Sulfuricurvum kujiense DSM 16994: one gene and its partner. The protein of the gene in region 2 interacts with the protein of the main gene of each other region in a pairwise test. Links are inferred from orthologs where the notes say so. Each region holds a gene or a part of one and is shown on either strand. Other genes may lie near its edges. The genes, in order: ligA and leuS.

What was found.
Region 1: the proteins of leuS (region 2) and ligA interact in binary tests that used the Escherichia coli proteins (3 or more experiments, as listed by UniProt). The link is inferred for Sulfuricurvum kujiense DSM 16994 from one-to-one orthologs.

Annotation. Positions count from the first base shown.
Region 1 is NC_014762.1:807,800-811,008, forward strand. Bases 210-3,091 are described here. They hold ligA (NAD-dependent DNA ligase LigA), read left to right. Parts: upstream 210-576; coding sequence 577-2,607; downstream 2,608-3,091. Other genes in these bases: SULKU_RS04145 (hypothetical protein), read left to right, coding at 210-228; SULKU_RS04155 (NAD(P)/FAD-dependent oxidoreductase), read right to left, coding at 2,533-3,091. Outside these bases: more of SULKU_RS04145, read left to right, coding at 1-209; more of SULKU_RS04155, read right to left, coding at 3,092-3,209. UniProt on the Escherichia coli protein: DNA ligase that catalyzes the formation of phosphodiester linkages between 5'-phosphoryl and 3'-hydroxyl groups in double-stranded DNA using NAD as a coenzyme and as the energy source for the reaction.
Region 2 is NC_014762.1:495,675-499,112, reverse strand. The notes cover bases 119-3,229. They hold leuS (leucine--tRNA ligase), read right to left. Parts: upstream 2,843-3,229; coding sequence 395-2,842; downstream 119-394. Other genes in these bases: secF (protein translocase subunit SecF), read right to left, coding at 2,872-3,229; SULKU_RS02635 (hypothetical protein), read right to left, coding at 119-391. Outside these bases: more of SULKU_RS02635, read right to left, coding at 1-118; more of secF, read right to left, coding at 3,230-3,438.

The DNA of each region.
Region 1 (3,209 bases), 310 kb from region 2 along the record:
CCGATGAATCGAGAGCCGATTTATTTGCGCGTTCCGCCGGGGCATGCCAAAAATTGGAAAAAACACTGTCACGAATACGGTGCCTGCGGCGAGCGGGTTTTCTTTGTACACAACGACTGGTACGAGCGCGAGTATGTTCCGCGTTATAAGGAAAAACACGGTGACCGCGGGTATGACCACCGTGACAAAGGCAAAGGGAATGATCACGGCAAAGGTCGTGACAAATAATTATTTCCGTCACTTTTTTTGTATCGTCAAAAATTTCTGTACTTTTCTGTTTAGCCGAAAAGTACCAAAAGAGCATACCGTGATCCAAAGACGCGACGCTCCTCTTGGCACGACTGCCTCCGGAGCGGCTTTAGGTATTGGATCACGGGAAAATCATTACTGCAATAAATATGCCGCGAAAACATACATAGAGCCCAGCCGATGGCAGTAGTGCCGAATCGGCTGGTAGCGTTTTGTTTGAGAGGTGCTTTTCTTTTGATCCTTTACTAAAAAGAAAAGGATATTTATAAACTTTTGCGTAAAATCACACAAACACTTTACATTGCCGATTAAAAGACGAGAATCTTAATGACCCAAACCGACTATAAAAACGCCGTAGAACAACTCAAAAAATACTCTTACCACTATTACGTCCTCGACGATCCGATCACGACGGACGAGGAGTACGATATCCTCTACCATAAGGTGGTGGCGTACGAGCATGAGCATCCGAGTGAGATCATCAGCGATTCTCCGACACAGCGGGTCGGGGACGTGCCGCAGGATAAGTTTGATAAAGCACAGCATCTCAGCCGCATGTGGAGTCTCGAAGACCTCTTTGACCGCGAGGAGTTGGAGACGTGGGTAAACCGTATCACCAAAGGCTACGGCGATGTCCGCTTTTACTGCGAACCGAAATTCGACGGGGCGAGTCTGAACCTGATCTACGATAAAGGCGTACTCGTTCAGGCGATTACCCGCGGAGACGGGGTCGAGGGGGAAGACGTTACCCAAAACGCCAAAACGATTCAGAGTATCCCCCTTAGAATCGAGTACAAAGGGCGGATCGAGATACGCGGCGAAGTGGTCATTTTCAAAGAGGATTTTGAGAAGATCAATCTCGAGCGCTCCCGCAACGGCGAGTCGCTGTTCGCCAACCCGCGCAATGCGGCGGCGGGGAGCCTGAGACAGCTCGATACCCGGATTACGGCGTCGCGCCGTCTGGTATTTATGCCTTACGGCATTGGAGCTAATACCCTCGAGATCAAAAACCTCAGTGAGCGGATGGAGTGGGTCTATGGCCTCGGATTTCGCAATCCCCATATGACCCACTTGTGCGAGAGCGCGGATCAAATCGAGACCTTTTACCATGAGATGAGGGTTGAGAGGGATAACTTCGCGATGCTGCTGGACGGGATGGTGATCAAGGTCGACTCGATTGCGGTACAGGATGAACTGGGCTATACGGTCAAAAATCCCCGCTGGGCGGCGGCGTATAAATTCCCCGCCATCGAGAAGCTCACGACACTCAAAGAGGTGATTATGCAGGTGGGGCGCAGCGGTGTCGTCACTCCCGTCGCCATCGTCGAACCGGTCGATATCGAGGGGGTGACGGTCGAGCGTTCGACATTGCATAATTTCGACGAGATCGAGCGCAAAGATATCCGCATCGGGGACAAGGTGATCATTCTCCGCAGCGGCGACGTTATCCCCAAAATCGTCAAAGTCATTACGGCGGAGCGGACGGGAAGCGAGCAGGTGATTCCACGTCCTACGCAGTGCCCCGTCTGCGGAAGTGAACTGCTCGATGAGGGGGCGTTGATCAAATGCCAAAACATGGGATGCGAAGCGCGGGTGGTCAACTCGATCATCTATTTCGCCTCCAAACAGTGCCTTAACATCGACGGATTGGGAGACAAGATCGTCGAAGCGCTTCATAGCGCGGGGATGGTGCATGAGGTAAGTGATCTTTTTGGCCTCACAATGGATCAGCTCCTCTCATTGGAGGGATTCAAAGAGAAAAAGAGCCGCAACCTCCTCGATGCGATCGCGGCGGCCAAAGGGTGCGACTGCTGGCGCTTTATCAATGCACTGGGGATCGAGCATATCGGAGAAGTCGCCTCCAAAACCCTCTGCGGTGCGTTCGGTACGGCGTTTGATCGCTCATCCCGCGAAGAGATTCTGGCGTTGGAGGGGTTCGGGGGAGAGATGGTCGAATCGATCCTCGAATTTGTCCGCGTCAACAGCGAGAAGATCGAGAGACTCCGATCGATTTTAAACCCTGCCGCTCCTGTTAAGATCGAAGCGGCAGAGAACCCGTTTAAAGGCAAAAGTGTCGTCATTACCGGATCGATGAGCGTACCGCGCGATCACATCAAAGTGATGTTAGAAGAGTTGGGAGCAAAAGTCGCTTCATCAGTGTCGAAAAAGACCGATTACGTCGTGTACGGGGAAGATGCGGGGAATAAATACGATAAAGCGGTAGAGCTCGGTGTGACGCTCCTCACCGAAAGCGAATTTAGAGAAATGTGCGAAGCGGGCGATTCAGCGCCGCTTCCCGATATTGCTTCGACGCCGCAGGGGAGCGCTGTAGAGCCAAAATATAGCCTTTTTGATTAAATAGGCTGCGTACCCTTTAACTTTGATCCCTCCCGGGAGCAATCCCGCTCCGTATTCGCCGCCCAGTGCGATCATAACCCCTTGGTTTTTATACGTAAAGGGGTGTTTGGCTTTTCCTTTGAGCGAGCGGAGGATGTTTCGTGCGACATGCTCGCCGCCGCGCTCCGCCAGCTGCGCCGTGGGAGGGATAAATTTTCCCTCCTCCGTGATTGCCTGAGTGATATCGCCGATCGCATAGATATTCTCATGCATCGGGATGTTCAGGTTCGCATCGACGATCAGGTGCCCTTTGCCGTTCGTCTCAAACCCCAGATGCTGGGTGAGCGTCGATGCGGCGATCCCCCCGGTGAAGATCATAAACTCGAAATCGAGCACTTTGCCGCTGTCGAGGATGATCTGATTCTCCCGTACTTCGCCGATACGGTTGTTATGCCAGACGTGTACCCCCAGCTGGACAAGCCGTTGATGGGCACTCTCGATCAAATACGGATCCATTCCGAAGAGGATAGTCTCATACGCGTCGATGAGGTAGACGTCGACGCCGCGGCATCCGAAATTGCCGTTGGCATAGAAATGGTTCGCGTATGCCGCCATTTCCGCCG
Region 2 (3,438 bases):
CATTCGGTTCAATATCGAAATCATATACCCCGCTGGTCGTATAATTCGCCGTTTTGCCCGCCGTCGTACGGCTGATTCCCATTACAACCGCGGTGCGGTAGGTTATGATATAGCCGTTAGTATCGTACCGGAGAGGACTGAAAGATACGGAATTTATCATTATTTTCAAATGGGTATGCGAAACATTTTTAGGAACGAGTGCCGTTCTAAATCTCGTAATAACCGCCATATCGACGGCATCTTTTATAATAACGGTATTTTGAGGGTCTTCCATCCTAATTACCACTTCGGTACTGACACTGTCGCCCACAACATTTTTAGCCAAATGGCTCGAAGGCTGATAACCGCAGCCGGCTAAAAAGATCAATGCGCTCAGTATCCAGTATTTCACACTTTACCCTTTTATGACGAGATTGACGAGCTTGCCGGGGATCACGATCGCTTTGACGATCTCTTTGCCCTCTATCCATTTCTCTACGGATGCTTTGGCAATCTCGATAATCGCCTCTTGAGACTCATTCACACCCACTTCGATCGTGGCGCGATTTTTACCGTTGATCGAAACTCCAAGCGCCAGCGCTTCCACTTCGAATACCTCTTCTCGTACCGTTTGCGTACCGAAGTTTTTGCCGTTGAAAAGGTTGGTAGAAAGTTCCCAGCAGATATGCGGAACGATCGGCTCCATCACGGAAGTTAAAATCCAATACCCTTCCGTCCAGACATCGCGGTTATTTTGTTCGTTTAACGCATTCATCGCTTCCATTACACCCGCGATCATGGTATTGAATGTATGACGTTCACCGTATACCTCTTGAGCCCGTTTCAGCGCTTCATACACTTTTTTGCGGGCCGCTTTCTCCTCTTTGGAAAGGGTACTGTGCTCGATACTCGGTAATTTATCGGTAACATTGACGTATTGGCTTCGATCGGCAAAACGTTTCAGAAAGCGGAATGCCCCCTCAACCGCACTGTCGTTCCACTCCAGCTCCTGGGTTGGAGGGGCGGCAAAAAGGATGAACAGACGCGCCGTATCGGCACCATATTTTGCAACCAGCTCTCCGGGATCGACGGTATTGCCTTTGGACTTGGACATTTTTGCCCCGTCTTTGAGAACCATCCCCTGTGTCAAAAGATGCTCAAACGGCTCATCTGAGTTGACGTATCCCAGATCACGGAGCATTTTCGTAAAAAAGCGTGCGTATAACAGATGCAAAATGGCGTGTTCGATCCCACCGATGTAGTGATCGACACCCATCCAGTAATCAAGTGCTGCAGGGTCAAGCGCCTTTTGGTAATCATTTTTGACCGTATAGCGCAAAAAATACCATGACGATTGGATAAAGGTATCCATCGTATCGGTTTCACGGACGGCGCTCTTCCCGCATTTCGGACAGGTACAGTGTTTCCACGTCGGGTGGTGCTCAAGCGGATTTCCTTCACCGTTAATCACAACGTCTTCAGGCAATGCGACCGGAAGGTTGGCTTTATCTTCCGGAACGATTCCGCACGACTCACAGTGAATCAGAGGGATCGGAGCACCCCAGTAACGCTGACGGCTGATTCCCCAGTCTTTGAGACGAAAATTTATCACTTTTTTACCGAGGTGAGAAGCTTCGAAATGATCCATGATAGAAGCTTTAGCGGTAACATTGTCTAAACCGCTGAACTGTGCACTCTCACGAAGCGTCCCTGCTTCGGTATAGGCGCACCCCAGCGGCAATTCACCCTCGCTCGGGAAGATAACCGCTTTGATCGGCAAATTGTACTTCGCCGCAAATTCATAGTCACGATCGTCATGTGCAGGAACGGCCATAACTGCCCCGGAGCCGTAATCGGTAAGGACGAAATTAGCCACCCATACCGGAACTTTTGCCCCTGTCAATGGATGGATGACATGAATCCCCAGAGACACCCCCTCTTTTGGGCTCGTGGCGCGGTCACGCGCACTGACCCGCTGCATCGCTTTGATAGCATCGCTTGTAGCCTCATCCAAAAGGCCGAACGAAAGCATATGGCGGACAATCTCGTGTTCCGGAGCCAAGGCGGCGTAGCTCACCCCGTAGATCGTATCGGGACGCGTCGTAAAGACATCGAAGCTTTGATACACGGCGCCCAGTTTGCCTTCGCTCTCTTCGTCGAGTTTAAACGCAAATTCCAAACCGTACGATTTTCCGATCCAGTTCTCCTGCATCGTCAAAACCTGCTTCGGCCATTTTCCCTCTAACGTTTTTAAAGACTCAAGAAGTTCTTCGGCGTAATCACTGATTTTGAGGTAGTACTGATACATCTCTTTTTGGACGATCGGCGTTCCGCATCTCCAGCATCCGCCGTCTACCACCTGCTCATTTGCCAAAACGGTCAAATCGTGCGGGCACCAGTTCAAAAACCCCTGTTTTCGATACAACAACCCACGATTAAACATATCGATGATGAAACCCTGCTCGAACGCCGTATATTCCGGGTTAGAAGTCGCAAATTCCCGATCTTCGGAGAAAGATAGCCCAAGCCCGGCAAGCTCTCCGCGCATTGTTGCGATGTTTTCATAGGTCCATTTTTTCGGATGGACGCCGTGTTTGATCGCCGCATTTTCCGCCGGCATACCGAAGCTGTCCCATCCGATAGGGTGAAGAACGTTAAAGCCCTGCTGGCGATAGTAGCGGGCAAATGCGTCGCCGATCGTATAGTTGCGGACGTGTCCCATATGGATACGTCCCGACGGATAAGGAAACATGCTCAAAACATATTTTTTAGGTTTGGAAAAATCGTCCGAAGGCTCATAGGCCTTCGTCGTGCTCCACGTTTTTTGCCACTTGGCCTCAATCGATGCGGGGGTGTAATTCAAAAAAAACTCCTAAATACTCTTGTCAAATGTTAAACAATGCCCTGCTCAAATTGAGCACGCATTTTCTCTTTTTCAGCTTGCATTTTCTGTTTTTCAGCCATCTTTTCACGATAACGCCCGACACTGAATCCCGTCCAAACAACAAGCTGTGCCGCAACGAAAATCGAACTATACGTTCCGATAATAACACCGACCAGCATCGGGAAGCTGAACCCGAGCATAATGTCTCCGCCGAACAAGAACAGGGTCAATACGACGAAAAAGACCGTCAACGATGTCAATGTCGTACGAGACTGGGTACGGGATACCGCTTCATTGACGATCATCACAAAATCGCTGTTTTTAGATTCTTGGATGTGTTCACGGATACGGTCGTAGACAATAATCGTATCATGGATCGAGTACCCTAAAATCATCAACAGCGCCGCAACACTCTCGATATTGAAATCGATCTCAAAATAAGAGACAAATCCAAATGTAATAACGATATCATGCACAATCGCGATGATGGCCGCTAACGCGAAACGCCATTCATACCGAAACGTTACCATCGCCATAATCGCACCCAGCGTCAAAAGAAACGCGGTAAGCCCTTT